Regions from separate parts of the Paenibacillus sp. J31R34 genome, predicted to be linked through region 3. Evidence: riboswitches for the same ligand, from Rfam matches in the RefSeq annotation. Region 3 holds a riboswitch; each other region holds the start of a gene.

Region 1 (7,207 bases), on a different contig from region 3:
ACCTTCAAGAGATTGTGAGCCAACGCCACAATCCCAAACTCCGTGTGAACCTTGTCCAGCCCTCGCAGGGAGAACCGGCGGAACGACCGGTTGCCCTTGATGTGACCAAATACGCTCTCTACCTCGACCTTACGCCGAGCATAAATGGCGGATTTATCGTCATCCTCAAGGGCTTGTTTGGCCTTTGCTTTTAACTCTTCCCAAATCGTATTCCAGTGAACCTGGCGATTTCCCTTTGCTTTGCTGCATACGGGCTTGAAGGAGCAGTTCCTGCAATCTTCACATTCATACAGCTTGAAGCTTTGTTCCAAACCGGAATCATTCTTTTTCGTTTGGTATTTCTTAAAGCGAACGTAGCGTCCATTCGGGCATACAAAGCGGTCATCGTGTTCCTCGTATGCCCAGTTCGAGGCGTGCCGGATGTCCTTTTGGTAACGACGCGTTTTTTCTTTCATATAGTTGCCATAAGGGATGAGAAAATCAAAGCTCGGCTCTTTTTCCTGGCCCATCGCATACAAGTAGTTCGCTTCACTGCCATAGCCTGCATCGGCAATCACGGTTTTGGGCATAGGCAAAGAAGACGCCGCCAACTTTTCCATATGTGGAATGAAGCAGCGCGTATCCGTAGGTCGCTGATGAAGACTGTAAAACAAAACGAATTGGTTTTCCGTGGCCATTTGCACATTGTAGCCCGGTTTCAGTTGGCCATTTTTCATGTGATCTTCCTTCATCCGCATAAATGTGGCGTCCGGATCGGTTTTGGAGTAGCTATTGCGCTCGCCAAGGCAGGCTTTCTGCTGCTCATACCTCGCGAGCCTAGGAAGAAAATCCTCCCGAATCTGCTTCAGTGGCTGCTTTCAGGCACGAAGCGCTTTACGTAAGGCTTTCCTTCCTTCGCTGTCGTTTGCCCCAGCGATCTGTTCGGTTACGTTTGCCACTTTTTCTTCCAGTACGACAGCTGCTTCTTCGAGCTGACCCGTAAGCCCATCTGGATTCGCTGCTACGTACTCGCGAGCTTCTTGCTGCGTGAGGGTATGAATATGGGCAAGGGTCTCCTGCACCTTCTCTTTCAGCTTTGCTTCAAAGGGCAGTGTGGATTTTTTCCACACGAACGAATACTTGTTAGCATCGGCTTCGATCTTCGTGCCATCTAAAAAGTACTGCTCCATCGTAATGTAGTTGCCTTCGATGAGCTTTTGAATCATCGTTTCAAACAACTCGTCCATGCATGCTTTCATACGCACGCCGCGAAATTCATTCAAGGTGCGGAAGTCCGGCTGCTGCATCGCCGACAGCCACATCGCTGGGAGGTTTTCGCGCAGCAGCTTCTCAATCCCTCGGCAGGAGTAAATCTTTTGCGAGTAGCCGTAGAGGATCGCCTTAAGCATCATTTTAGGATGGTAAGAGCTGCAGCCCCCACCAACATAGTGAGTAAACAACTGCTCGTCCGGGAGCGCTTCGATCATCTCATCAATGACACGAGCCACATGGTGGGCAGGGATAAATAACTCCAGATCCAAGATCATCTGAGCCTGCTTGTTGTCGTAGGGCTTGAAGGTAGGGGCCAGCTTTCGTTTCGACACCCCTTTTTCTTCAATATCCTCTAGAGGAAGTGAAAGCTGCATGGTATACTGTTCGGTAGTAGTCATCAGATTACGCAAAAAATCGCCCTTTCTGTAGTGGTTGTGTGGTAACTCCCATTCTACAAGATTTGGCGATTTTTTTGTGCTTATTTTTTATATGTCACGAAAATGGGGGGCCAGAAATCACTTTTCACTGACTTTCTGGACAGCCCCGCTTTTTTTGTGCGGAATGCTATAGGTTGTGTTTATTGGGCAGAAAAATAAACAATCAGGTGACGATAGGTTCGTTTTCTGAGGAATAGGTACGGGTGAGACACATCAAACATGAGGGAGTCTTCATTTTTTCTTAATTGGTTTTAATGAACTGTTTTTATAAAAAGTTAATTATTTAACTTAAATTTCAAATAAATGAAAGGGTTGTATCCGATATAAGACTATAGGGATGAAAATGAGAAAATAGGATAGGAATCTTGGTTAGAATAAAAAGTAAATCTTTACGAAAGTCGAGGACGCAAAGCTGCGGGTCTAATTCATCGGTAGGAGAAACGATGTCATGACAGTCGAGCCGCGGGAGGGACCAAGGCTCCGCGTAGCTAGGATACTTGCGTATGGCGAAATAAGAGAACATAGCCACCATAAAATTATAAGCGGTGAATTCTCAAAACCTATTAGACCAAAAACAACAGAATTAGATTATGTACCAACTCATTGTGTAACAGAAAATAAATACGATTGATCTCTACTGGGGGATGGTAATGAGATGGGTTTGAATGATCTTCAGAAACGAGTCTTTGAAGAACTATACTTCGAGATGTTCAATTCTTTGTTAGCATATGCGCAAAGCGCATTGAAGGACCGAAGGTTAGCTGAAGAATCTGTACAGGATACATTTAGAATAGCATGTAATAAAGTTGGCCATATAATAACCAGCCCCAATCCAAGAGGCTGGTTATTAAATACACTGAAATATGTTATAAAGAATATGATTCGAAGCCGAGCCTCTTTAAGCAGCCTAGTAGTATCATCTTTGGTTTACGAAAACATCTTCTTGGGAGATAAAAATTCGCATAATGTCGATCTGTTATACTCAGAACTAATGGATGCCGATGATTATAATTTGCTGAAAAAGGTAGTCATAGAGAAATATACTATGTTTGAGGCGGCACAGGAGCTTGGCATATCGGTAGAGGCTTGTAAAAAACGAGTTCAAAGAGCTAAAAATAAGCTGAAAAAGCTGCTTGAAAATGAGGCTTAATTTTATCCTAAATTTCGAAAGTAAGTATTCAAAATCATTAAAAGAATACGCTACCAAAGTAGTGCTTTATGGTGTTAAACAATGGCTCTTGATAGTATCAGTAGATTGTGTTTTCAAATGGACGAAGTACATGTTTAGTTTTACTGATTAGCTAGTGGCTTACTCTAATGGATAAACCTTAGTGGGTTCATGTTTTTGTTCAGTTATGCTGTATAAGGATTTAAATTGATCAAAATAGTATAAAGTATTGTTAAAGACTTGGAAATTGGTGACTCCCGGTATTTCTATATTAAGATGTCCGTCAGGAAATGAAAAAGACTGTAATAATCCAGATCTATTCAACGTTACGATTTCGTTATTTCCAAATACTTGGACAAACGAATAGTCACCATCTTTTAAGACAGAAAGTTTTTTAGTATTTATATTATATAAATAAATTCGATTGTCTTCAGAAGAATTTATGAATATAAGGGCATTATCTTTTTTTCTGTATGTTAAAGAATTTAACTGTATGTCGGAAAGTAGCTTTTGTTTGTTTTTCCCATCAAGATTGATTGAATAAAGGTTATTACCGTCACTGTAAAATATGCCATTGTCATGTAAGGTGAATTCCTCTACTGGTTCTTCAGCAAGCATCTTAAGTTCTGAATTTTTAATGTTAATTTTATAAAGATTTCCTCCACGTAGATTGGTGGCATATATCCAATCTTCGAAAACAACAAAGGGGTAGTAACTCATCTTTGATATCTGTCTCAAGAACTTACCGTCCAATGAGCGGACAACAAGTCCTCTTTTGTTTTCTTTGCTATTGAATGCATTATAATACAAGTATCCATTGACTACGTTGACATATCCAAACTCGGCAACAATATCCTGTAGTACTATAGAATTTCCGGTTTGTTTGCGTATTTCTATGACATCATTCTCTAAAGGAATATATATGTACTCGTCTGTGCTTGCCATTAGACCTCCTTGGTTTACATTGTCAGAAGTATTGCCGAACATTGCTGTAAAATCTTCCGTGTAGAAATCAGACTTCTGGCACCCTAATAATGAAAAAGATGCAACGATGACCAAAATTATACACATTATTTTTTTCAAAGTATCCTCTCCTTATCTATTATTTTGTTTTAGTGCAATATATATCATTTGTTTAAGATGTCTTATGCAAAAAATATATGAGTAATGGGATAAGCGTGATGTAGATTAACAGTATTATAGTGTATTGTTCAACGATTAATGAACTGTTCGAAACAATTAATAACGATGTTTCAGTATACAATTTTATAAAATTTCCAGAAATCAAAGTTGCCGCCTTGTCAAGCTTATCTAGCGTGGTTGCAATAACCGTAAATGCCACAAAAGTTAAGCCATTGATAGAATACGCTAATCTACTGTTTTTAGAAAGTGAGGACAACAATAGCACTAGACAAGACATAAATACAGTATTTAGCATACCAATTATATAAAACTTGATTAGAAACATGCCTATGCTATCATTTGTCAACACCGCACTGATGATGCTCCGGTAGGGACTGCTTACTGATCCAAAATCGGATAAGGTAAAAGTTATTAATAGATCGCAAATATAACCAATGTTGAATATTAACGTACTGACTCCTATTGTCAAAGCCAGTTTGTTTTTAAAGATTTTACCCCATCCCATCCCTGTAGCTCTAATTATAGACTGCATGCCTGTTTCGCGTTCTATACTAAAGATCGAGGAGAAAACTAGAATAATAATAATCGGTATAAAGTTCACTTCGTTCAGTTTAACGAAAAGCTGATAACCTAATACATTCACTATATCAGGTAAATTATTTGAAGCGTAGACCGATCTGAGTTTATTGAAATCAGGAGGCATGTTAAAGACGTAACTAGATTCTGTTTGAGCCACTTTTTGTACAATCTCGTAGTATTCTCGTTCTTTTAATTGCTCCAACACAGTATCAATTGCTTCTACTTCAGCACTATATTGGCTGAAATTCCCTCTAACTGCACTTAGTTCTTTTTCTACAATATTAATGTCGTGCTCTAGCGCGTAAGTAAGATAGTTGGAGTAAGTTTGTCTCCATTCTTTATCATGATCATTGTAATATGCAGTGGCTACTACTCCCTTGAACATCAACATAATAAGCAAACTAAGCAACAAAAATACAAGTGGAATTTTTCTAAGCTCAAAAAGCAGCAATTTGGTCATGATCATACCCCCTCGTATAGTAAGGCGTGCAGATGGTCGCATTCTTTTGTTAAGAAGAAACTACCATTCGCGAGATACGACGATTAGAAGTAATAATAATAGTAGAAATAAAAAGAGAGAATAATAAAATACAGGTGAATAAAATGGTTGTGTTATTAATAAGTTTAGAAAAAACTACAGAATACTCATCCAGCGCAACGAAGGTATTGTGTGAATAAAGATTTAGTAGATTGTATTGAAAAAAGATATTGTAAGGGTACGTAATTTGCACAAGTTCACTTATCAAAACAGATAATCCCACCAAAGATATCGAAGCGATCATGGAATAGGCCATTTTTCGGCAAAGCAAGGATATAAATGTAACAATCACAGCAATAAAAACATAAAAAACAGTTTTATAAGTTATTAGTAACAATATATAATCTATGACTGTTCCATTAAACAATGAATTACTCATATTTCCAATTGCTTGAACCGGCTGCAATAATGAGTGAAAATTTGTTGTATGAGCAATTAGCATAGATAAGTTGATTAATATTGAGATAGCCGAACACAGCAACGCAACAAAGAAGGAACAAAGAATCTTATGTATACCGATTCTAATATGGCTGATAGGCATGCTGAATAACAACAAATGCCTGCTTTGCTCGTAGTCACTACAAAATACGGTTGAAAGTACCATTATAATTGTGAAGAGAAACATCCAATCTGTTGCGTAACTTTCCAAAAAAGAATTTACAGCACGCATATCATAGAACTCTACTTTTTGCAGGTTTTCACTTTTTTCCATTAAGAGACTCCAGTACTCCGTGTTACTGTTCGACCTTTCCATATTTCGGGCAATATTTCCCCGCATCTGAACATTTTTATCTTCCACCTGACTTAATTCGCGATAAGAGCTAATTAGGGTCGAAAGTATCAGCATGTCATCATATACGGTATTTCCATACTCGCCTTTTCCATTAAGAAATTTTTGAGATTTTTCCCATAATTCCGATTCAATATTGACCGTTGAATTTTTTTTGCTATTATTAGTGAATTGTTCTAACCAACTATTTTGTAAGTCATCATAAGCTGTGGAAGACATTTGAGCGTGCTTATAGATCAGTTCTTCCATCTTCTTATCTTTTTCAACGGAAATAGGTCCCGAAAATTGTTCGCTTAAACGAGTATACGTTTTTCCAAACTCTCTTGCAGGCGAGTATTGAAGGGCGATTATTACCGTTGAAATCAATATAACTGCAATATACACATACTTGAATTTATTGAATAGATCTTTTAAATAATAATGTGTTAACTGAATATTCATGTTAATACACCTCAATCATATATGTGGAGAAAGATTTCTGAAAGCGTCTTCGTGTCAGGAAATCTTTTTTTATGTTCGTCTATTATTTCGGAAACAGTGCCTTCATAGAGTATTGAAGAGCCCTTTAGCAACAAAATTTTGTTTGATATGTCCTCTACATCGGATACAACGTGAGTTGAGAATAATATCGTTTTAGTACTAGATGCTTCTTTTAGATATTCTATGAAGATCATTCGCTCTTTCGGGTCAAGTCCGACTGTCGGTTCATCCAAAATGAGAATCTCTGGGTCGCCTAATAATGCCTGCGCTATAGAAATTCGCTGCTTCATACCACCAGAATAGTTTTTGATTTTCTTCTTTGCATATTCAGTCATTCTAACGATGCTTAAGACTCTTTCTATTTCACATTGAATATGTTTAACGGGTATCTGCTTTAATAAACATATATATTCAAGAAACTCATGTCCGGTGTAGAACGGATAATAGGGAGGTGACTGGGGCACAAACCCCAAACAATTTCGATATTCAACTATTGACTTCTGAATTTTATTATTTTTATACAATATCTGACCACTATCAAAATCAAGCGAAGTAGCTATGATATTAAGTAGAGTTGATTTACCTACCCCATTTGCACCGAGTATTGATGTAATTCCAGTGTCAAAAACGGTTGTAAAATTTAAGATTACATTGTTATCGCGATATTTCTTGCTTAAGTTCCGAAGCTCCAGCATTTATTATTCCCTCCTCTAAGGATTCGGTGATTTTCTTGAAAGATAGGAAAGTATATGATTTCGCCATACTTTCTCTATATTTCTCGGACTGAAACGCCGCGCGCGGTCAGAGGACGGTGACAGCCG
Region 2 (7,207 bases), on a different contig from region 3:
GCCATGGCCCGATATACTGCTCCCGGCGTTTACGCGCCGATTTGAGCAGGTCATAACAATGATTTGTCATCATTTTGCATAAATACGCCTTAGGCTCCTGCAGCCGCTCCGGCTCCACCCGCTGAAGCTTAATAAATACGTCCTGCACAGCGTCCTCGGCGTCAGATACCGAACCGGTGAGCTGGTACGCCAGCCGGAATAGAAGATTTTTGTACCGTTCATATAGCTCAGTCACTTCGCATGCCCCCATCTATGCTTACTGGCATTTCTTGTTACGATCGATCATATCAAGCTTCCTATTAGGCGTCCATATGCTTTATTAAGCAGGCACTTTGTCTCCTTTTGATCCCTTTGACCATAGAACGAGCAGAGGCTGTTTTTTGTGACATTTCGTGTTGATTTGAATTTTTTCAGTAAATCACTTATACTTAGCAATACGTTTAAACAATTAAACCATATAGCGGAGTGAAGCCATGAGCGAATTTATCGGCAATCAGAAGGCGATTCACATTTTTGAAAGTTTAAGCCCTTATTTTCAAGGCCTGGGGGACCCCGTTCGCCAGCAAATTATATCGCTGCTTATCGACAAAGACAGCATGAATGTAACGCAAATTGCCGAGCATATTCCGATGTCGCGGCCTACCGTTTCCCATCATCTGAAAATATTGCGCCAGGCAGGGCTGCTTACCGTTCAGAAAAAAGGAACTGAAATGTACTACCGGCTTGAATTCAATGACGCTATTGCGCTGATGAAACAGCTTGTCCAATTCGTGGAAGAGGAATGCCAATGCTAGTGCCAATATCCAGGCTAGCATGCTGACATTCCTTTTTCAAACGGCTATAGGTCGAAAAACTTAAACGTATAAACATTTAATCGGAGGTCTATTTTATGTATAAAAACAAGGTTCTTATTGTTGGAGGATATGGCGAAGTTGGCAGACAGATCGCCCACATTTTACTTGATCGGCATGCGGATTTGGAAATTGTTTTGGGAGGAAGGTCGCCGGGGAAAGCCGCCGCCTTTGAGTCTGAACGGGTACATACTGCGGTTGTAGATACGAATGTGGAAGATCCGCTGCAGCATGCGGGCGAGCATATCTCGCTCATCATCAGCGCTGTCAACGATTTGCAAGATAAGCTGCTTTTAGCTGCCATGAGAAGAAAAATCCCATTCATCGATGTGACGCGCTGGACGGAGCTATTCGAGCAGTCCTCTGCTAAATTGAGAAAGGTGGAGCTCCATGCTCCTGTCGTGCTGTCTTCAGGCTGGATGGCGGGAACGGCTTCCTTATTCGCTATGCTGCATGCCGATTCGCTCGAGAACGTAGCTGTCGATATCCATGCTCTATACTCCCTAAAGGATAAAGCGGGCCCAGATTCTACCGCCTACATGGATCGGATGACGATCCCGTTTCATATTACGGAAGCGGGAAAAAGCCGCCTAGTACATCCGATGACCGATCCGGTAAAGGTCCAATTTCCCAATGGCTATGAGGCAAAATGCTATCGACTCGACACTCCCGATCATGTGACACTGCTTAAGGCCGGCCATATTGACACTGCCAGCTTCCGCATTACCTTCGATAGCAAGGCAACCACCTCTTTGCTCGTGGGACTCGTTAACAGCGGGATATGGAAAATGATCAGCGGAAAAAGGTTCCGATCGTTCAGGCAGCGCCTGCTCTACAATCCAGGTACCGGCAGCGCCCATCATGTGCTTATTCACCTTAAGGGAAATGACCATAATGGCCGCTCGGTAGAGCGGCGAATCGCCATTTCGGACCCGCTCGGCCAGACTCACCTTACCGCCCTCGGAGCAGCTGTCCAAGCCGAGAAATTGCTGCTAAGGCCTGACAACGAACCGCTCGCTCCCGGCGTTTATTATCCAGAAGAGCTGCCGGATTCGCGGATGGACGCAGCTGCGATTATCGGCTTTTTCAAACAATATGGCGTGCTTGTCTCCTACTAAATTAGAGCGTCATGAAGCCGCTGTACCCGCTAAACCGAACCTATCCCCGTGTTCGCATTCTCAAAATTTCGCTTATTAATCAACAATGCTACCACGCTGCATCCCTGCCACTGGGAAGCTAACGATCGTTAGCTTCCCAGTGGCAAAAAAAAGGCCCTGCCTTAGCGACAGGATGTCAACCTTGGACATAGCCTCGTTGTAATTGAACTAAACATTAAATCGGTTAAGCATCGTTTTTAGCTCATCCGCTGTGCGTGTCAGTTGTTCCACAGAGCTGTTTATTTCCATAATGGAGGCAAGCTGCTCTTCCGACATGGCGGCAATCGTCTCAAAGCTTTGGGATGAGTTTTTGCCGATTTGCACACTTTCTTTAATCTCGGATTCCACACGCTCTGTATTTGCATTTAACCGGTCGGCGGCGGCGGCAATCCTCTCCATATGAATGGATACGTCCGTCGTTGTCGTCACTAGCGTCTGGAATAAAACGCCAACCTTCCCCACTTGCTCCAAACCAAGCGCAACTTCACCTGTGCCTTTGTCCATTGTCCCCACTGCATGGGTAGTGTCAGCTTGTACCTGATGAATGAGATTCGCAATCTGATTGGAGGATTCTGTAGATTTCTCCGCAAGCTTGCGAATTTCTTCCGCCACTACCGCAAACCCTTTTCCATGAACTCCCGCTCTGACAGCCTCGATTGAAGCGTTGAGCGCCAGAATGTTTGTTTGGGAAGCAATTGATGTAATGACGGACGTAATGTCGCCAATCTCCTCCGAACGCTCGCCCAATTGCTTAATGACTGCTGCGGCTTCTTTAACCGTCTGTTGGATGGAGTCCATCTGATTGGCCAAGCCACCAACGGCTTCATTGCCTGTTTTTGCTCCTTGGGAAGCCTCTGCGGCTATGCCGGAGGTTTGATTGGATGTATTCAAAATGCCATATACCCCTTCACCAATTTCACCAATTAACCCCAAATTCCTTTCATATCCCATCATTTGGCCCTGCAATCCGACATTTGCTTGCTGAATATTTGTAGTGGTTTGCTGAACGGTAGATGATATTTGATCCAGATTGCCCAATAGATGCGACGATGAGCTGGCAACAATCTGTCCCTTATCCAAAATAGAAATGATCAGCCCTTGCAGATTTTCAAGCATCCCGTTAAAACTTCTGGAAAGCTCGCCGATTTCATCCTTCGTTTCAAATGTCAGCCTGGAGGACAAGTCGCCTTCGCTGGCGGAGAGCCCTTGCAGCTTTTCGTTCATGACGGAAAGCGGCTTTAACGTTTTGCGCATGACCGTATAGATGATTGCTGCGGAAACCAGAAGGCACACGATTGTTACAAAAATCGAAAACCGCAACAAGGCGTTGGCTTCAGCATAGGCTTCACTTTTGGGAACCAAAATCGCTATGCCCCAATCCATCATGCCAGATTTCCCATAAACGATCATATGCTCCGAGCCGTTAATGACGGCTTCAGCCAAACCCGCGTCGCCATTCGTGCTGTCCGTTACAATTTTATTTAGCGTCTCATTCTCGTAATCGGCCATATTTTTCTGTAGGGTCTCTTCGGGTTTTTCACTGGCCACAACCGTGCCATCCTTTGTATAAACAATCGCATGACCGCTTTGTCCCAATTTCACTTTGGAGATGAGATCAATCAAGTCCTGAATAGGCTGACCTCCATTGCCGACTCCAACAATATTACCTTGGTCGTCCCTTACAGGAGTAGCCGTAAGCACAATTGGAGTTCCCTCCACCCCGGGAGACTTTGAGCCTACCGGATCAATGGTGACGTTCTCACCGTTGATCGCCCTTTGAAAATGCGGGTAATCCTTGACACTAACCGTTGCTCCCGGCAAATAAAGCGTGCCATCAGGTGCAATAAATGCAAATTCGTCCGGGTTATCAGTAATCTCCGTCATTCGGTTGCTGTATGCGAGAATTTCAGGAATATCTCTGTTTCTCACGTCATCGGACTGACTTAATGCCTCGTATTTGGCCTGTGTGCCCTGAATCCAAATATCGATGTAGTTCTGAACAACAGTCAGCTGCTGCTCCGCCTGCTTCTTAAAGTTTGCCTCCAATGTCGTTTTGGCCTTATCATAGCCAAGGAAAGACACACAGCTTAGCGATACTGTCATTAATAGAGTGGTAATCAGGCTGCTTTTGATGGTTAGTTTCATGGTAATCACTCATTTTCCTTCATAAATTTTTGAATACGAAAAAAATCCGGGCCGAATAGACTGGATTTGCGTACACATACCCCTTCCTTATTCGGCGACCCGGCTAGCATCGCGCTTAGCTCATTAGATCCGAAGCTCTGCGTCCCCACCTTTCAGCGAGTTCGCCTTTACAGAAAAGAATATCGGTAAAATGACACTGAACTTTTATAGTTACACATTAATTATTTATTAGAACTCTTTAAAACTTACATATTTATCCAAAAAATACAGTGCTGATGAGCCAATGAAGGTTTTTTTGCAATCAACGGGGAAATTGAAGGATATAGAGGAGCTTGCAAAAGTAAGATTAGAGGGGTAACGATGAAACCAGGTCGGGGGCTGGGGCTGGGGCTGGGGCTGGGGCACCCCAGGCACTTCGGACTCGACAACCATTAGGACGTTCTCTTTGACTGCCCAGCGTTAGAGCGTCATGAAGCCGCCATATCTGGCCAAATACTGTTCTTTTTCTTTATAATCCGGCATAAGACTGCCTACGCGCCGCCAAAAGGATCGGTCATGATTCATATGAAACAGATGGCAAAGCTCATGGATAATGACGTAATCAATCACATCAATTGGAGCCATCGCCAAACGATAGTTAAAGGTTAAATGCTTGCTGGAGCTGCAGCTTCCCCACTTCGTCGAGGACTCTACGATCTCAACCGTTTTGGGCTTTATTTTCAGCTGCGCCTGATAAATAGGTAGACGTTCCCCTATTAATTTTTTGCAGCTTGAAAAATAAAACTTCTTGAGGTTTTTCCGAAGCTCCTCCTCAGTTAATCCATCTGTCTTGATTAATTCATGCAGCAAATGCTCTTTGCCAAGGTAGAGGAATTTCTCTGTATCTTGGTATTGCTTCGTTTGCGGCGCTTTAGTAGCCTCCGCAAGATGCTGCGTTTGCTGCAAAATCCATTTCCCATGCCGCTCGACAGCTCGTTTAATGACCTCTTCACTTGCCGCTTTCGGCGCTTTTACCGTAATGAAGCCTGATGGCTCGATTTGAATCGATATTTTCTTTTCACGATTGCCATATTGAACATGAAACGATATCGTTTGATTTTCAAATTCAATGTTCATCGGCTAGTTATAGGTCATCCAGGCTGTTGTGCCGAGCACTTCAAAGTCTTGCTTAAACCAGAAGTTGCGCGTTTTATCCAGTGTGTACACATACATTCTCTTTTTCGGATATTTCGCTTTAAGCCAGTTGATAAAGGATGCCGCTTGCCCTTTGCCTTCATATTCCTTCAGCACATCCAGCACTTCTATAAAAACAAAATCCTTTTTATTTTTAATGTCGATATAAAAGTCCTTTTCCAAATATTTTTCGTCATCGCTAAAATAATCCTTTTCCGCTTTTTCGATGAGCTGCTTGCCGCTTGCATATTCCCAAATGACGCCATAGCCAACCATCGTCTCTTTGTCTTCAATCACATAAATGTTTTCCGGCAGCTCCGATGGGTCCTTCTTGCTCAATTCGCTTGCATGGTAGGTCGTCGTAATCTCGCCGAGTGTGTTCTGCATTTCTTTATCAAATGGTTTGGCTGTAATGCTAGACATGATTTTAATCTCCTTTTTGTCTGGAAGCTTATCTTCTAGTCGCTCTGACTCGTGACCGTTATCATACCATAATCGATGAATTAAAAAATAATAAAAACGATTTGACAACCGAAATCCATCACGATATATTTAATTAGACATCTAACAATTAGATTTCTAATTCATTTTAACAGAAGGTGATAAGCATGCAGCAAGACCGCAACCTGCAGCATAAATTTCGTATGATCGGACTAATGATGAAGCTCAACGTCAATAAGAAGTTGGAAGCGTACGGGCTAACGGTAGAGCAAGGGCATGCCATTCGGTATATTAATGAACATGAAGAAGGGGGACTTTCCCAGAAGGATCTAGAAATCACCTTTAACCGTAAAGGCTCCTCTATCAGCAGTCTGGTCAACAATTTGGAGAAGAAAGGCCTTATTGTTCGCAGGTCTGATCCGAAGGATGAGCGCCGCAACCTATTGCGTGTAACCCCAGCTGCGAAAGAGCTTCTTGGCTCATTCAATCAATATTTTGAAGATTTTGAACTTACGCTGCTGGAAGGCTTCACCGACGATGAAACCAACTTACTGTTCAGGTTCCTTGCACGCATCGAAGCCAATATCGATGAAGATACAGCGAACTCTTTTGAGCGCAGATAGTAATTTTCACAACTCTCGTAACCCCCTCCTACGCATGAAGGGAAGGGGTTATGATCCTTATATAGTTAGAACTCTAAGTAATTAACTGCAAACCATACATGAGAAAGTGGTGACCCACATGGATGCTGAAAACCTCCATTATTTTGAAAAAGCACCGATTTATAAAGCTATCGCTCATTTCGCCGTTCCTATGATGCTCGGCATGTCGATGAGTGTTATTTACTCCATTCTTAACGCATATTTCCTTGGCACCCTGCACAATACCGAAATGCTAACGGCGCTAGCGCTTACCCTACCATTGTTCGCAGCTTTTATGGCGCTGGGTAATCTGATTGGCATAGGCGCAGGTACATTCATCTCCAGATTATTAGGTGAAAAAAGCTATGATGTGGTGAAGCATGTATCCTCCTTCTCCTTCTACACAAGTTTTGTCCTCGGTTTATTGTTGATGATTGTGGGACTACCACTTATTGACCAAATTGTTCATGGGCTCGGGGCAACGACTAGCTCCTTCGCATTCACAAAAGACTATGTCACCATGATGCTCATTGGTTCGCCGTTTGTCGTCTTATTTTTCTCCTTGGAGAACATTGTCCGCTCCGAAGGGGCCGCAATGACCTCCATGATTGGGATGATTCTAAGCGTTATCGTTAATATTATTCTTGATGCAATCGTTATTTTTGTATTACACGGGGATGTGATGGGAGTTGCAGCAGCAACGGTCATTTCCAACGCAGCAGCAAGTATCTTTTTCGCTATCTATATAGGGAGAAAAAGCAAGTTCCTCAGCATATCGTTGAAATGGTTCAAAGCATCT
Region 3 (7,207 bases):
CGCTTATTGATTCCTTCCACCGGAGCAACCGTTTTGTGAGCGGGCTGAAGCTTTCTCGTAACGTTGGGCATCAGCGGGCACTGCTGGCGGGCTTGTTGACGGCGAAGGAATATGCGGATTGCATAATTTCCATCGATGCCGATTTGCAGGACGATATTACGGTGATCGACGAGTTTATTGAGAAGTACAAGCAGGGCTACGAGGTCGTGTACGGCGTACGCAACAAGCGGACGACCGATACGATGTTCAAAAAGTTCAGCGCGCAATTTTTCTACAAATTAATGATTAAGCTTGGTGTCAACGTCGTTTACAATCATGCGGATTACCGGATGATGAGCAGGAAGGTCGTTGATAAGCTGGAGGAGTACCAGGAGGTCAATCTGTTCCTGCGCGGCATCATTCCCACCATCGGCTTCAAATCCGACAGCGTGTATTATGATCGTCTGGAGCGAACTGCTGGCGAATCGAAATATCCGCTGAAAAAAATGCTCATCTTCGCATGGGAAGGCATTACCTCCTTCAGCGTTTCTCCTATCCGCGCAGTATCGGTTGTCGGCTTTTTCATGTCGGTGATGAGCCTTTTGTTCGCCCTTTATGTATTCGTACGGCATTTGCAGGGTAACACGGTATCCGGCTGGAGCTCGATGATTCTTTCGATTTGGTTCATTGGCGGCATTCAGCTGCTATGCATTGGACTAATTGGCGAATATATCGGCAAAATTTACATTGAAACGAAGAAAAGGCCGAAATACTTCGTTGAAACAGAGCTGCATAACGTTGTATTGGCGGAGCCGAAAACGAAAACGCAGCAATTACAAGAGACGAGGTGACGAATGGAATCGCTGCTGCTTAAAGCAAAATCGAACACACAAGTTTTGATCTTCCTGCTTTCCTTGTTTGTCATCACGAGAATATTGCTTTATTTTGCAGGCTTTCTCGGCATGAATCTGTTTCCGAACTATCAAGTGCCGCCAGACTATACGGTCGTACAGGGGCATGATTTCACATCGAGCCAGCTCTCGATCCAGACGGATATTTCACAGCTGAAGAAGCCGAGCTTTGAGGATTTAAGGAAATTTGACAGCGTATGGTATTTGGGTATTGCCGAAAATGGCTACGATACGTATAACATCAATGAACCGCATCCTAGTGCAAATTGGGTGTTTTTCCCTTTATACCCTTTGTTAGTCTTCCTGGTGGAGTCTATTTCTAAATATGATTCGACGGTCGTGGGATCGGTTTTATCGAATTTGTTTTTGCTCGTATCGCTATTATATTTTTATGGCATTTGTTTGAAAAGAGGGCTGAAACAGGAGCACGCCCAAGTTGCGGTGCTGCTGCTGCTTATTTTTCCGACCGCCATCTTCTATGCCGTGCCTTATACGGAGAGCCTGTTCCTCATGCTGTCGCTTATAACCGTATATTATGCGATGCAAAAGCGATATTTTCTCGCGTTTCTGTTCGGGGGCTTGTCCGCTGTGACGCGCAATTTGGGCTTCGTCAACTTGTTTTTCGTTGTGGGGACGCTGTTGATTGAACACAGGCTGTACCGTTTCAAGTGGAAGGACGCGAAATATTTAGGTTATGCTGTTATTTCAGCACTGCCGCTGGCCAGTTATCTATTGTATATGAAATGGCTCACGGGCGATTTGCTGGCTCCGATTACCGAGCAAAGCATCAACTGGTATCGCAAGACGGTTGCTCCATTTTCAAACTACATTCATTTTATCCAAAAACCATATTTCTCAGGAAATGGCGGCTGGGAAAATGGTCTGCTTGCCTTTATCATTGCCAATGCCGTCCTCGTCATTTTTGTTGCCTTTCTTATTATGCGCTGGAAAGATATTCGCCGTAATGCACATGAATGGCTGTTTTTTGCATATGGTCTGCTGCTTATGCTCATTCCGTTCGCCAGCGCCGAATTTTTGCAAAGCATTCCACGCTATGTCATGGTCGCGTTCCCCTTCTATATTTATTTTGCGGATGTGCTGAAAAATAATAAGCCGCTGCAAATGTTTTATTTCATGATGTTTTTCCTGCTTCATATTGTGTACGCGATCTGCTACTTTAATGGATATTTTTTCGTTGTATAAATTTATGGAAAAATAATTTGACGAAATTTGCGATCAAGGTGTACAATAACACCATATTACATTGGCTCATACTTTATACCTATTATGTTTAACGAAAAGGCAAACTCAGGGAAACCTGATGTGCGCAAAGCTAAAGGGGCTTCATTCCTAGCGGAATATGCTCGCCAGCTGCCGAATTCAACATCGCTTCTTCCTTTATTAATCAAGGTAGACTTTGTTCTTTCGGGAGCAGGGACTATCTTTTTTTATTGCTTCAAACACGAAAAGGCAAACTCAGGGAAACCTGATGTGCGCAAAGCTACAGGGGCTTCATTCCTAACGGAATATGCTCGCCAGCTGCCGAAGCCCAACATAGCCTCCTTTGCCTGATGAAGGTGTGGCGTGTTCTTCGGACCACGTACCATCATTCGCTCGGGGGAGGAACTTACAATGAAAAAGACAAAATTCGCACTTACACTCCTTATGCTCGCTTCGACATTACTCTGGGCACTCCCTGTTAGCGCACAAACGAACTTTTACAATGGAGCATGGATTGGCACTTGGCCGAACCAAAGCTTGAACAACATTGCTGCCTACGAGCAACTGATCGGTGGACACCAAGATGTTGTACATACTTTTGTCAATTCGAATCAAGGGATCAATGAGTGGAAGGGTTTTATGGACTATGTAAATAGTAATGGTTCGATTAACCTACTTACCCTTGAATTTAAAAATAAAAATTACAAAGAATATTCGACTGCTGATATCAATAGAGGCGTAGTAGACGCTTACCTGAAACAAACAGCTAAACAATTGATGAACTGGCAAGCGGCTAATAAAAACCCTGAAATCTGGCTGCGCCTTTTCCACGAAGGCAACGGCAACTGGTACGGCTGGGGCGTTGGCGACAGCACAGTGAACACGAACGAAACCTACAAAGCGGCATTCCAACGTGTCGTTACCATTTTCAAGGAGCAAGGCGCAACAAACATCAAATTCATGTACAACGTAAACGCTGAAAATGTTGGCAAAAACGCTTCGTTTACAGCTATGTACCCGGGCGATGCCTATGTGGACATGCTTTCGATCGATGGCTACAATTTTGGAACGAAAGAATCGTGGAGCTCGTGGAGAACGTTTAACGATGTATTCTATGCTTCTTACCAAGCGCTGACAAGCATGTCGAGCAAGCCAATCATCATCGCTGAAACAGGCACAACCGAAAGCGGCGGCAGCAAAAAAGAATGGGTTATTGACGCTATGAACCAAGTGCAATCGCCAGCGTACAGCCAAATCAAAGGTTTGATCTGGTTCAATGAAAACAAAGAACTGGACTGGCATATCGATTCGTCGGCTGATAGCCTGAGCGCTTACCAAACGCTGCAAAAAACACTTTAATAGATTTGGGCGGTAGTAAAGGCCTAGGTCTAACCTCTTCTTTAAATCACTAGTTGATATAGTACCAAATAGGTATTCTGAAAAAACTCTAATTTCGCGTAAACCGCGTAAAATTAGAGTTTTTTCGCTTTTTTTCTACACATTTGCATAGAAGATTAAGATGTTAAGAATAAAAATTAACTTTTAAAGGGGCAAGGATTGTGATAAGATAACTTTGAATTTGAGCCTTAGCCGCCAAAAATATCATATTTCCGGCCAATTTAACAAATATCGACAGCGAGAATAGACAGTATAGTCAATCCATGTTGTAGATTAGTCAGAAAAGGAATGGAATTATGGCGAATAAATAGAGCGCAAAGGATTGGGGTTATTTGAAAACAAAAGCTAGGTACATATTAACAACGGTATCCATTGCTATCATGATCGTGTATCTAGTATGGAGACTTGTACAAACACTCCCATCTGGCTGGTCATTAATTTTTGGATCTTTGTTATTATTTTTTGAAATTATTTCTATTTTTCAATCCGTTTTATTCCACATTCTTCTGCTAAAACCCACTGAAAGAAAGCCTGCGCCATTACCTGACAACCTTTATTCTGTGGATGTTACAATCGCTACCTACAATGAACCGCCATCCTTGGTTAGAAAAACCATCCTTGCCTGTAAAAATTTGAATTATCCGGAGCATTTATTAAATATTTGGGTATGTGATGACGGAAAACGAGCGGAAATGAGAGAAGTAGCCGAAGGCTTAGGCGTTCATTATCTCGATCGTCCCGGAAACGAGCATGCTAAAGCGGGCAATTTGAATCATGCGCTGACGAAAATGAAGGGCGATTTGCTCCTCACTTTGGATGCAGATATGATGCCAAAACCGGATTTTTTACAGCGAACGGTAGGTTTTTTTGCAGAAAATGAAAAGCTTGCTTACGTACAAACGCCCCAAGTTTTTTACAATGAAGATATTTTCCAATACAACTACTACCAAGGGCGTAATATTCCGAACGAGCAGGATATGTTTATGCGGCTTGTTCAGTCGGGAAGAGACCGTTTTAATGCTGTTATTTATGTGGGCAGCAACTGTATTTTTCGGCGCAGCGCTATTGATCATATTGGCGGTTTCGTTATTGGCACGATTACGGAGGATTTGGCTACGGGGATGAAGCTTCAATCCAATGGGTTTGATTCTTATTGCTTGAATGAGGTGCTGGCACTAGGCCTAACGTCTGAGTCCATATCCGATCAAATTAAACAGCGGGCCCGCTGGGCTAGGGGCACGATACAAACGACGAGGATGTCCAATCCGCTTGAGGCAAAGGGCTTATCGTTGATGCAGCGGCTGCTTTATTTCTCCAACCTGCTGTACTGGTACTTTGGCGTTACACGCTTTATGTACATACTGTCACCTATGCTCTTCTTGACCTTTGGCGTGGCTATTCTTGAAACAAGCTTGCAACAGCTGCTTATCTTCTGGCTGCCTTATTTCTTGTTCTCGATTACTGTAGTGCCTTACTTAACGAATAAGAAGCTCAATGTGTTTTGGAACAACGTTTACGAGACGGCCATGACGCCAACGCTATTCCTCGCAGCCCTTCAGGAAACCATCTTCCGCAAGGCTATCCCCTTTGAGGTGACGCCGAAAGGCATTTATCAGAACAAAACGTCCATTAATTATCGCTATATGATGCCGTTGTTCGTTCTGCTTGTGCTATCCGTTGTGTTGATGGCGATAAATGTGGGGCGTATTGCGGGTGCGGGCGAAAATGAATTGCAGTCCATGCTCATTAATTTGTTCTGGCTTGGTTATAACGGAGTGTTTCTTATTCTCGCGCTGCTGCTCGGTTTTGAACGCCCACGCATGCGGGAGTCGGAGCGCTTCGCCAAGGAGCTGCCGCTCACGCTTCGTTATATGGAAGATGAAGAGCTGAAGATGGAAAACGTCAAGACGCTGGATATTAGTGAGACAGGCTGCCGTATTTATACGGATACGATATTGCCGCTTCCGGATCGCATGGAGCTGGACATTCCATTATCACAGGACGCTATACGCGTGACAGCTGAGAAAATATTTTATGATAAGCATGGCTCCGGATTCCAGGTAGGCTTCAAGCTTCATTGGAGCAACATTGATGATGAGCGCAAATGGCTTGCTGAAGTATACGGCAATGCGGATGAGTTCGTTAAGGGCGTTTTTCAGGCGGGCGTATGGACTTCCGTAACCAGTTATATTTCTAATTTCAAGTACACCTATAAATCGATAAATCGCAAGTCTCCGCGAGTTAGGCTGAAGCGCCGCGCTTCGATTTTGGTCGATCAAGAGGACCGTTACCGGACGCAGCTGCTTGATATTAGCTACACGGGCTGCCGAATTGAGCTCCCGCAGAAGGCGGCGATGCATGAAGGCAAGAAGGTCAGGCTGCAAATTATCGGCTCAGCGTTCGAGGCAAACGGGCGTCTCATCCGCGTGGGATGGGCTAGGCGCAATAAGATGACGGCGGCCATTGTTTTCGATGAAGCTTTTGATTTAAGCCTGCTGCTGGGGGAGTCCAGCAGCATACCGCCAAGCAAGGAGCTTCGTTCAGGCATTGTGCCAGCAGAAGCGAACTCCAAGTCATAGTAGGGCGAACACGAATGAAAGCCAAGCTATGACGGCGAATGATTGTTTTGCAAGGGGATGAGAGATTTGGAAATACACAGAATTGTTAAGCTGATCATCCGCAGATTGCCGTTTGTCATTATTCCGGCACTGCTGCTGTCAGCCGCAGTGGGCTATGTGAAGATGCAAAGTCCTCCGTCTTATAAGGCAACGGCTGAAGTTGTAATAACCTCACAAGAGACGAGTGATAATTTCACTTCGATTCAAGGCAGTCTCAAGCTGATGGATACGTATAATGTTATTTTGAAAAATCCACTGATTTTGGAGCAGGTAATTGCGGCGCTTGGCCTGCCTTACAGCACAGATCAACTGGCTGCCAAAGTTAGCGCGAAAAGCGTCGAGCTCTCGCAGGTTATCCGAATTACCGTAACCGATGGTGACCGTAAGCAGGCTGCCTCCATTGCCAACACCGTCGTTAGCGTGTTCCGCTCGCAAAGCTTGGAGCTGTTCAAAATCAACAACATTGTCCTGTTGCATAAAGCAAGCGCGGAAAAGGCGGTTTATGTGAGCGCCAATCCATTATTTTATATGCTGCTCTCGTTTGTTGGCGGGTTGATTGTACTTTTATGCCTGTGGCTTCTGCTGCATATGATGTCGCGCAAGCTGCAGACAGCAGCCGAGGTGCAAGCGATATTCGCTGACGTTCCAATGGAAACAACGAAGCTTGCCAGCCGCTTGGAAACAGCTATCCCGTTCTATGGGGGATGGATGAAGCGCCGTATGGCAGAGGAAGCGAAGTCGCGTGCACTGCGTTACCGCCATGTGATGGAAAAAAGCGGACAGCGCACATTGGCCTTCGGAACGCTTGACCGTAAGTTTGCGAGCGGAAATATCAGCAAGCAGCTGGCGATGAAGCTGTCTGGGGAAAGCAAGGTCGCTTGGGTGAGGTTTAACCCGAACGGCAAGCTGCCAAGTACGGCTTCTGGCAAAAAGGGCTATGCGGAATGGCCCATTAGCCAAGGCTTTTATGGCAAAATCAAAACCGCTGGAAAGCAGTTGGATTTCATCGAGGTATGTGTAGTAGGCGGAAGTCTTTCCATGAAAACGTCGGCTGAGGAGCTGATGGCACAGCTTCGGGAA

Evidence for each region. A riboswitch is a leader RNA that binds a small molecule or an ion and turns the genes downstream of it on or off. The one in region 3 is predicted to bind cyclic di-GMP.
Region 1: linked by a shared signal. The riboswitch ahead of AC50YG_RS06700 (RNA polymerase sigma factor) and the one ahead of AC50YG_RS27475 (glycoside hydrolase family 26 protein) in region 3 are both predicted to bind cyclic di-GMP.
Region 2: linked by a shared signal. The riboswitch ahead of AC50YG_RS13220 (methyl-accepting chemotaxis protein) and the one ahead of AC50YG_RS27475 (glycoside hydrolase family 26 protein) in region 3 are both predicted to bind cyclic di-GMP.

Annotation. Positions count from the first base shown of each region.
Region 1 is NZ_JBXENU010000002.1:261,252-268,458, reverse strand. Features, by position in the region: gene AC50YG_RS06710 (transposase) at 1-839, opposite strand, end outside; gene AC50YG_RS06705 (transposase) at 858-1,661, opposite strand; cyclic di-GMP riboswitch class I at 2,059-2,156, shown strand; gene AC50YG_RS06700 (RNA polymerase sigma factor) at 2,344-2,838, shown strand; gene AC50YG_RS06695 (DUF5050 domain-containing protein) at 2,998-3,939, opposite strand; gene AC50YG_RS06690 (hypothetical protein) at 3,992-5,038, opposite strand; gene AC50YG_RS06685 (hypothetical protein) at 5,088-6,347, opposite strand; gene AC50YG_RS06680 (ATP-binding cassette domain-containing protein) at 6,359-7,081, opposite strand.
Region 2 is NZ_JBXENU010000004.1:108,178-115,384, reverse strand. Features, by position in the region: gene AC50YG_RS13235 (RNA polymerase sigma-70 factor) at 1-235, opposite strand, end outside; gene AC50YG_RS13230 (ArsR/SmtB family transcription factor) at 474-794, shown strand; gene AC50YG_RS13225 (saccharopine dehydrogenase NADP-binding domain-containing protein) at 890-1,969, shown strand; gene AC50YG_RS13220 (methyl-accepting chemotaxis protein) at 2,177-4,153, opposite strand; cyclic di-GMP riboswitch class I at 4,244-4,329, opposite strand; gene AC50YG_RS13215 (M48 family metallopeptidase) at 4,613-5,269, opposite strand; gene AC50YG_RS13210 (GNAT family N-acetyltransferase) at 5,273-5,749, opposite strand; gene AC50YG_RS13205 (MarR family winged helix-turn-helix transcriptional regulator) at 5,935-6,390, shown strand; gene AC50YG_RS13200 (MATE family efflux transporter) at 6,509-7,207, shown strand, end outside.
Region 3 is NZ_JBXENU010000013.1:31,793-38,999, reverse strand. Features, by position in the region: gene AC50YG_RS27485 (glycosyltransferase family 2 protein) at 1-830, shown strand, start outside; gene AC50YG_RS27480 (mannosyltransferase family protein) at 834-2,093, shown strand; cyclic di-GMP riboswitch class I at 2,182-2,269, shown strand; cyclic di-GMP riboswitch class I at 2,350-2,437, shown strand; gene AC50YG_RS27475 (glycoside hydrolase family 26 protein) at 2,523-3,470, shown strand; gene AC50YG_RS27470 (glycosyltransferase) at 3,890-6,088, shown strand; gene AC50YG_RS27465 (Wzz/FepE/Etk N-terminal domain-containing protein) at 6,155-7,207, shown strand, end outside.